Regions from separate parts of the Kitasatospora sp. NPDC022785 genome, predicted to be linked through region 2. Evidence: riboswitches for the same ligand, from Rfam matches in the RefSeq annotation. Region 2 holds a riboswitch; each other region holds the start of a gene.
What was found. Region 2 has a riboswitch for cobalamin ahead of ACZ3YO_RS08935 (ribonucleoside-diphosphate reductase subunit alpha). Riboswitches for the same ligand answer to the same signal wherever they lie in the genome.
Positions count from the first base shown of each region.

Region 1: linked by a shared signal. The riboswitch ahead of ACZ3YO_RS00475 (prenyltransferase/squalene oxidase repeat-containing protein) and the one ahead of ACZ3YO_RS08935 (ribonucleoside-diphosphate reductase subunit alpha) in region 2 are both predicted to bind cobalamin.
Region 3: linked by a shared signal. The riboswitch ahead of ACZ3YO_RS04070 ((2Fe-2S) ferredoxin domain-containing protein) and the one ahead of ACZ3YO_RS08935 (ribonucleoside-diphosphate reductase subunit alpha) in region 2 are both predicted to bind cobalamin.
Region 4: linked by a shared signal. The riboswitch ahead of nicT (Nickel transporter NicT) and the one ahead of ACZ3YO_RS08935 (ribonucleoside-diphosphate reductase subunit alpha) in region 2 are both predicted to bind cobalamin.

Region 1 is NZ_JBVHHB010000001.1:106,798-108,988, reverse strand. Features, by position in the region: gene ACZ3YO_RS00480 (TetR family transcriptional regulator) at 219-881, shown strand; cobalamin riboswitch at 1,043-1,163, shown strand; gene ACZ3YO_RS00475 (prenyltransferase/squalene oxidase repeat-containing protein) at 1,252-2,191, shown strand, end outside.
Region 2 is NZ_JBVHHB010000004.1:257,267-259,457, reverse strand. Features, by position in the region: gene ACZ3YO_RS08935 (ribonucleoside-diphosphate reductase subunit alpha) at 1-1,415, opposite strand, end outside; cobalamin riboswitch at 1,605-1,732, opposite strand; gene ACZ3YO_RS08930 (ArnT family glycosyltransferase) at 1,809-2,191, opposite strand, start outside.
Region 3 is NZ_JBVHHB010000002.1:187,053-189,243, reverse strand. Features, by position in the region: gene ACZ3YO_RS04085 (CbtA family protein) at 1-71, opposite strand, end outside; gene ACZ3YO_RS04080 (CbtB domain-containing protein) at 89-304, opposite strand; gene ACZ3YO_RS04075 (histidine phosphatase family protein) at 623-1,186, shown strand; cobalamin riboswitch at 1,240-1,410, shown strand; gene ACZ3YO_RS04070 ((2Fe-2S) ferredoxin domain-containing protein) at 1,443-1,874, shown strand.
Region 4 is NZ_JBVHHB010000002.1:329,947-332,137, reverse strand. Features, by position in the region: gene ACZ3YO_RS04780 (SRPBCC family protein) at 1-414, shown strand, start outside; gene ACZ3YO_RS04775 (ArsR/SmtB family transcription factor) at 586-1,014, opposite strand; cobalamin riboswitch at 1,097-1,288, shown strand; gene nicT (Nickel transporter NicT) at 1,322-2,191, shown strand, end outside.

The DNA of each region.
Region 1 (2,191 bases), on a different contig from region 2:
TTCGCCACTGACCATGTGAACAATGAGAGACCTCGAAGATACCGGCCCGTAGCTTCTCGTCAGGAGCCAGGGCTGGTGATTCACGCCACGCCGGATCACCCGCCCGACCTGCCGGACCAGCTCCGCCGGACCGGCCGGACGGACCTGCTCCGGAACCGTTCCGGACATGCTCCGGCACTTCAGGAGCACCCCGCCACTCTCGCGCACCGGGAGCACCCTTGCCGTCGCCCGCCGCACCACACCCTGCGCCGCCCGCCGCGGCGCACCCCGCGCCGCGCTCCGCACCGACCCCCGCACCGCACCCCGACGGCCCGCCGCTGACCGCCCGGCAGGCCGAACGGCGGCGGCGGATCCTGCGCTCCGCGACCGCGCTGGCGGCCCGCGGCGGGTACGACGCGGTGCAGATGCGGGAGGTCGCGGAGGGCGGGCAGGTCGCGCTCGGCACCCTGTACCGGTACTTCCCGTCGAAGGTACATCTGCTGGTCGCGGTCATGCTGGAGCAGTTGCAGAGCCTCCAGGAGCACGTCCGGCGGCACCCTCCGGCCGAGCTCGAACCGGCCCCGCGGGTCGCCGAGACACTCACCCGCGCGTTCCACGCGCTCCAGCGCGAACCACTGCTGGCGGAGGCGATGGTCCGGGCGCTCTCCTTCGCGGACCGCTCGGTCAGCACCGAGGTGGACCTCGTGAGCACCGCCACCGGACAGCTGATCCTGGACGCGATCGGCCAGTCCGGTCCGCCCACCGAGAGCCAGCGTGCCGCCGTCCGGGTGATCGAGCACACCTGGCACTCGGCGCTGGTGTCCTGGCTCTCCGGCCGCTCCTCGATCGCCGAGGTCCGCGCCGACCTGCACACCGCCGCCCGGCTGCTCACCCTGCCGTGACGCCGGTCGGCCGCCTGCCGGCCGCCGGCTCACCGCTGCCGTGCGGCCGTTCGCCGGTGCTCGCCCCGATCGGTGGCGGTGCCCGCCGCCCAAGTGGAACCTGTTCTCGCCCGGGCCGGTTCGGCAGCCCCCGCGCGGCCGCTAGAGTCGAGCCGCAGGACAATTCCATCCCGCTTCTCCTCCGGGGAAAGCCGGTGCGAATCCGGCACTGACCCCGCAACCGTGAGCCCGGCGCTGGACGGCCGGGCGAGTCGGAATGCCCGGGGAGGGGCGAGCGGCCACACCGGGCACACCCGCGCCCGGCACCCGTCGAGGTCTACGGATCGGCCCACCCGGGCCACCACCGCTCACCGAAAGGCTCACCTCCACCATGCTCACCGCCGCCCGCCTGGGCGCCGCCGCCCTGACCGCCACGCTGCTCACCGGCGCCGCCGCCGTGCCGGCCCTCGCCGACAGCCCCTCACCCAGCGCCGCGGCCGTCCCCGAGGGCCTGTACGGCAAGGGCGACCCGACGTTCGACGGGGTGTGGCGGCAGTCGCTCGCCCTCACCGCACTGGCGGGCGCCAAGGTGACGCCCGCCGACTCCGCCGTCTCCTGGCTCACCGGCCAGCAGTGCGCGGACGGCGGCTGGCAGTCCTTCCGTGCGGACACCACGGCCGCCTGCGCCGCCGCGACCGGGGACAGCAACGCGACCGCCGTCGCCGTCCAGGCGCTGGTCGCACTCGGCGGGCACCAGGACGCCGTCGACAAGGGCGTCCAGTGGCTCAAGGCCAACCAGAACGCGGACGGCAGCTGGGCCTACAACCCCGGCAGCCCCGGCGACGCCGACTCCACCGGCCTCGCCGTCAACGCCCTGCTCGCCGCCAAGGTGGACCCGGCCGGCGTCGCCAAGGCCGGCAAGAGCGCCTTCGACGGGCTGGCGCTCTTCCAGCTCGGCTGCGCCGCCCCCGCCGACCAGCGCGGCGCCTTCGCCTACCAGCCCAAGCCGGACGGTGCGCTCGAACCGAACGCCCTCGCCACCGGCCAGGCCTCGCTGGCCGCCGTCGGCGGGAAGCTGCCGGTCACCAACACCAACCGGACCGACGCCGCGCCCAAGGCGCTCACCTGCGCGGACGGCTCCACCGGCGCGGCCGGCTCGGCGCCGACGGCCGTGCCGCGCGCCGACTCCGGCGAGGCCGCGGGCGCCTACCTCACCGCTCAGCTCGCCGCCGGCGGGCAGCACCTCACCCTCACCACCCCCGGCGCCGCCCCGACCCCCGACTACACCGCCACCGCCTGGGCCGCGCTCGGCCTGATCCAGGGCGGCCACC
Region 2 (2,191 bases):
ATCGCGTTCAGCAGGTCGGCGGCGGTGGCGCCGGGGGCGACGTGGGCGCCGAGGTTGACCGAGCCGAGGTTGCAGACGGCGGTCTCGGAGTCGTCCGTGACCTCCAGGATCTCGGTGCAGAGGTTGGAGGAGTGCACGGTGCGGCCGGGCAGCGCGGTCTGGTTGGCGGCGCGGTTGGAGGCGTCCTTGAAGGTCATCCAGCCGTTGCCGGTCTGCGCCAGGGTGCGCATCATCCGGGCGTAGAGGGTCTGCGCGGGGATGGTGCGGACGGCCTTGCCGGCCAGCTCGGCCTTGCGGTACGCCTCGTCGAAGTCGGCGCCCCAGAGGTCGACCAGCTCGGGCACGTCGGCCGGGGAGAACAGCGACCAGTCCTCGTTGGCGTTGACCCGGCGCATGAACTCGTCCGGGATCCAGTGCGCCAGGTTGAGGTTGTGGGTGCGCCGCGCCTCCTCGCCAGTGTTGTCGCGAAGCTCCAGGAACTCCTCGATGTCCGCGTGCCAGGTCTCCAGGTAGACGCAGGCCGCGCCCTTGCGGCGGCCGCCCTGGTTGACGGCGGCGACCGAGGAGTCGAGGGTGCGCAGGAACGGGACGATGCCGTTGGACTTGCCGTTGGTGCCCCGGATCAGGCTGCCGCGCGAACGGATCCGCGAGTAGGAGAGGCCGATGCCGCCGGCGTGCTTGGAGAGACGGGCGATCTGCGCGTACCGGGAGTAGATCGAGTCCAGGTTGTCCAGCGGCGAGTCGAGCAGGTAGCAGCTCGACATCTGCGGGTGCCGGGTGCCGGAGTTGAAGAGGGTCGGCGAGGAGGTCAGGTACTCCAGCCGGCTCATCAGGCCGTACAGCTCCGCGACCTCGCGCACCGACTGCTCGTTGTCGCCGACCGCCAGGCCGCAGGCGACGCGGAGCAGGAAGTGCTGCGGGGTCTCGACGACCTTGCGGGTGATCGGGTGGCGCAGCAGGTAGCGGGACTGCACGGTGCGCAGGCCGAAGTACTCGAAGCGGTCGTCGCCCCGGGCGTCGATCAGTGCGTCGAGGGCGCTGGCGTGCTTGGCGACGAAGCCGGCGGTGACGTCGCCGATCAGGCCCTCGGCGTGGCCGACGGCGATCGAGGCGGAGAAGGAGACCGAGCCCTGGGAGACCGCCTCGTCGACGATCTCCAGCGCGAGCAGGCGGGCCGCCAGCTTCGAGTACTGGGGGTCCTCGGCGATCATCGACGCTGCGGCGTCCACGGCCAGCCCGCGCAGCTCGGCGAAGTCCGAGCCGGCGTGGCGGCCGCGCAGCGCGGCGGCGGCGACATGGCCGGGGTCCACCTGGGGAAGGTCGACGCTGCGGTCGGTCAGCAGCCGGAGCAGCGCACCGCCGGGGTCGGAGACCGTCGGGTCGACGGGGGCTGAGCTGGACCCCTGGGCGGGCAGGGTGACTGAGGCAGCGGTGGTCAAGGCGCTCTCTCCTGGCGGCGATCGGCGGCTGTTGATCGGGGGCACCGGGCCGTTGGGGCAGGGGAGCACGGCGCGACGGCCGGACGGCGTCGCGCGACGGTGTCATCCCCGGCCCGCCCGCGAGGCCCGGAAGTACTTCGTGTGCTGGAGGCCTCTGCGGGGAGGCCGGGCGGCACGCCGTCGGCAGGTACTCGGACTCGCGGGCTCTGGTCGGAGCCGCCCGCACACCGCTGCGGGGCAGTCCCGGATTCGCACCGGGTTCCCCTGCGTCGACAGCAGGGATGAGCATACATCTAGTGGCGGTCGAGTATCGCGGCACCATATGTAGTAGCCGGTGTGTCGCGGGGCGTGGCCCGGCGCCCCGGGCTCTCAGTGCAGGAGGAACACTCTGTACGTGCCGGAATCACCGGTCGGGGAGCTGAACTGTGCGATCAGTCGGTAGCGTCCGGCGGCCCTGACGGCCTCGGTGATGGCCCGGTCCGTGGCGGTGGGCGCGGTGCTGTCGAGGACGACCACGGTGAACCAGCCGTTGCGGACGGCGGTGACCGTGCCGTCGTCCCCGTGGTGCACCACGCCGGCCGGGTCCCGGTAGTCCGTCCCCTTGCGGGCCGAGACCCACTGCTCGGGCTTGCTGACGCTGCCCAGGTAGTACTCCGGCAGCCCGTCGACCTCGGTGAGGTAGCGGCCCTGCGGGGTGGCGTGCAGGCGCAGCACGCCGAGCAGCCGGCCGGAGTCGGGCCCGTCCTGGTACC
Region 3 (2,191 bases), on a different contig from region 2:
GCGAGCAGGCCGGCCGCGAGGCCGGCGAGCATGCCGCGGACGAGCAGGGATCTGACGGTGCTGGAGTTCACTTCGGGGCTCCCCGTTCTCAGTGGCAGGGGAAGCCGAGCAGGTGGCGGCCGTCGTGCACCCATTCGTGCACGTCCTCGCCGGAGATGAGGGAGGTGGCGCCCTGTTCGGCGCCGACGAAGTAGATCAGGGCCAGCATGATGATGCCGAAGAACACGGCCCAGGGCAGGATCGCCTTGACGGGCAGGGTCAGGGGGCCGGCGGGGATGGCTGCGGGGGCAGCGGTCTGTGCCATGGCAGGGACCTCCTCGGGAACTCGCGTCCCGCTAGATGGTGCATCGACGACGGCATCGGGTCTGACTCCCTGGCGCGAACCGCCCCGTGGGGGCGGCGCACGCCTGGCTTACAGTGGCGCGACCGTGCCGGATTCTCACCGGACTTCCGTCATACCGTCGTCATATCGAGCAGAAGGTATCGGCTAGCGGCGGTTGCGCCAAGAGCGTGCGGGCGGCGCGAATCCTCCGGTCCGTCCCGGAACGCGCGCCCCAGCGCCGGGTGCACGGACCGATCGGTCGATGCCGCAGGACAGTTGGGGAAGCAGAGGAGGAGCGGCGTGACAGTACGCGTGACATTGATCTCAGCGGCGATGAGCGAGGCGATGCGGCAGGCGCGCTTCGACGACGACGGCCCGCTCGACCCGGCGGGGCTGCGGCAGGCGCGGGAGGCCGCGGGCGGCATCCGGGTCGCCGGCCAGGTCCTTGTCTCCCCGTCGGCCCGGTGCCGGGAGACCGCCGAGGCCCTCGGCCTCCCGGCCTCGGCCCCGTCCGCTCCCGGAGGGCGCGACATGGGCCGCTGGCGCGGTCGGAGCCTTGGCGAGGTGGCCGCCACGGAGCCCGGGGCGGTGGCCCGGTGGCTGGCCGATCCGGACTTCGCCCCGGAGGGCGGGGAGAGCCTGCTCGATCTCCTCGCCAGGGTCGCCACCTGGCTCGACGGCCTTGCCCCGGAGGCGGGACGGGTCGTCGTGGTCACGGAACCGGACGTCGTCCGGGCCGCGGTCCACCACGCGCTCGGCGCTCCGGCCCCGGCGTTCTGGCGGCTCGACGTGGAGCCGCTCTCCGTCACGGACCTGAGCGGACGTGCCGGCCGGTGGAACGTGCGCTTCGGGCGCTCGGCGTGAGCGAGCCCGGGTTGACGTGTTCGTACGCGATGGGGCAGGGTCGCGCACGAGATGTATGCATCCGAGACCACGGTGCGCAGGAACCCGGTGCGATTCCGGGACGGTCCCGCCACTGTGACCGGGGAGCGACCCCTTTCAGGTGACGACCACGGCCTTGCGGCCGGAAGGTCGGGGCGAGCGTCGATCCGGGAGTCAGGACACTGACCCGTGGTTTCTCCGACGGTAGGGGCGCGGAACCCCACGAGGAGGTTGGGCGATGTCACCGGTCACGGCTGCCGTCGATGTCGTGGTCTGCCGGGGCTGCTGCTGTGGCACTGTCAGGAAGCGGCCCGGCACCGATCACGAGGGTCAACTGGCCTCGCTCGCCGAGGCGGTGGCCGCCCTCCCGGCCGCGCGCCTGGTCGTCACGGACTGTCTGGGTCCCTGTGAGCAGGCCAACGTCGTGGTGGTCCGCCCCCGTGGGCGGCTCCAGGACGGTCGGCGTGCCCGGCCCGTCTGGTTCGGCAACGTGACCGACGCCACCGGAACGGCCGAGCTCTGCGCGTGGATAGGGGAGATCGGCCGTACCGCCGGGCAGGTGTCGCCGGAGGGCCCGCTGCCCCCGCTGCTGGACTCCCTGCGCATTCCCGCGCCCGGGCCCGAGCATGTCAGGGACACGACACGACGAGCCGGCCCGTCGAAGGCCTGACCGCTGAGGCCAGCCCGTCGAAGGCCTGACCGTCGAGGTCGACGCCGAGGTCGACGCCGAGGTCGACGCCGAGGCCGGGGCAAGGCCGGGTGGGGCGGGATCGCGGTGGCGCGGCCCCGTCGGAGGGTGGTCGTTCGGGTGTTTCTGTGTCTTCGAGATCAGCCTGGGTGGAGAGCCAGTAGCTGGCTCATCATTTCAGTTTATTAGTTGCTCCCCTGCTGTCGGGGTCTCCGCATCGCCCTCTACCTGGGCGTTCTCCAGCGGACGGTGACGATGGGTCAGGTCTAGAGTCCCGGATCTATTGACACGATCACCAC
Region 4 (2,191 bases), on a different contig from region 2:
GCCGTCACCCCCGGCGCCGACGTCCGCGAGACGGTGATCGACGCGCCGTTCGACCAGGTCTGGGCCGTCGCGGCGGACCTGGAGGACGGGCTGCCGCGCTGGCTGCCGGACCTCCGCTCCGTCCGCCTCACCGCGGGCCCGGCGGACGGCCGCGCCGAGGCCCTGGTGGTGGGCCACAGCCGGCTGCGGGCCCGTTTCGACGTCGAGCTGACGCCCGGCTGGTGCCTGATGCGCAGCCGCTTCCTGCTCGGCGGTATGGCCGCCCGCCCCGAGCCGGACGGCACCCGGTTCGCCTTCCTCGGCGCCTTCCGTCTCCCCGCCGCCGGCCTGGTCACCCGCGCCCTGCGGCCCGCCACCGACCCGCTGGCCCGGCGCTCGCTCCGCCGCTTCGAGCGCCTGGTGCGGGAGGTGTGACCCCGGTCGCGGGAGGGGTGACCCCGGTCGCCCGGAACGGTTGATGCCGGCTCAGGAGCCCCCGCCGGCCGGACACGCCCGGAGCGGCCGGTGGCCTCGCCCGGGGTGGTTTCCGGGCGGGTCGGCCGACGGGTGGGTCGGCCGACAGCTGGGTCAGCCGCGGCGGGTGGGTCAGCCGGCCGCAGCGGTGGGCCCGTGCCGGTCGGCCGCGGAGCCGTCGGCGCTGTCGGGCGCCGGCTCGTGGTGCTCGGCGGCGGCGCATTCGTCCAGCAGGGGGCGCATGGCATCGTCCACGAGCCGGTAGCGCACCACGCGTCCGTCCTTGTCCCCGGTGACCACGCCGGCCGTGCGGAGCAGTCGCAGCGCCTGTGAGACGGCGGGGTCGCGCATGCCGGTGGCGACGCCGAGGTCGGTGACGGCGAGCGGACCGGCGCGGTGCAGGGCGAGCAGCAGGGAGAGCCGCCCCGGGTCGGCGAGCAGTGAGAACCGCTCGGCCCAGGACCGGACGTGCCCGGTGTCGCCGATGGCGGCGATGGCCTCGCAGACCCGGTGCCCGTCGATGGTGCGCTGACCCGCGCGGTCGGCCGGTACGAGATGCATGAGGACATTCTCGCAGGCCCCGGTCTGTGATCCTGGACACCTGCGCAGGTGCGCAGCCTTGCAAGGGTGATGCGGGGACCCCTACCGTGTTGCCCGCCGTGGTGCTCGGGAAGACCGGTGACGAACCCTCAGGGGTTCAAGTCCGGAGCGGCCCTCGCCACTGTGATCGGGGGAGTCGTCCGTACCCACGACGCCACTGGGTGCCTCGCGCGCCTGGGAAGGCGGGTACGGAAGCCCCGTCAGCCAGGAGACCGGCCACGGCATCTCACGAACGACTTTCCACGAGGTGCTGGAGCGTGATCTGCAGATGACCGTGCCCGAAACCGCCGCTGCTCCGGCGGCGCCGTCCGTCCTGCCCACTTTCCGCTGGAGGCGGGAGGACACCGTCCGCACGGCCGGGTTGGTCGGTGTGATCCTGGCCATGCACGTGGTGGCGTTCGGGACGCTCATATTCCTGGTCGCCCCGGAGAAGTACGAGGTCGGCACCCAGGTCTTCGGGGTGGGCCTGGGCATCACCGCGTACACCCTCGGGATGCGGCACGCCTTCGACGCCGACCACATCGCGGTGATCGACAACACCACCCGCAAGCTGATGGCGGACGGCAAGCGCCCGGTCTCGGTGGGCTTCTGGTTCGCCCTCGGCCACTCCTCGATGGTGGTCATCATGGCCACCCTGGTGGCGGGCGGCGCGCAGCTGGCCAACACGCTGATGGACGACGAGTCGGCCACCCACCAGTGGCTCGGCGTGGTCGGCACCTCCGCCTCCGGCGCCTTTCTCTACCTGATCGGCGCGCTCAACCTGGCCGCCCTGTTCGGCATCCTGAAGGTGTTCCGCTCGATGCGGGCCGGGCAGTTCGACGAGGCCGAGCTGGAGGAGCACCTCAACTCGCGCGGCTTCCTGGCCCGGGTGCTGAACCGGGCGACCCGCTCGATCACCCGGCCCGGCCAGATGTTCCCGGTCGGCATGGTCCTCGGCCTCGGCTTCGACACCGCGACCGAGGTGACCCTGATGGTGATGGCCGGCTCCGGCGCGGCCTCCGGGCTGCCCTGGTACGCGATTGCCTGCCTGCCGCTGCTGTTCGCGGCGGGGATGAGCCTGTTCGACACGCTGGACGGGACGTTCATGAACTTCGCGTACCAGTGGGCGTTCTCCAACCCGGTGCGCAAGGTGTACTAC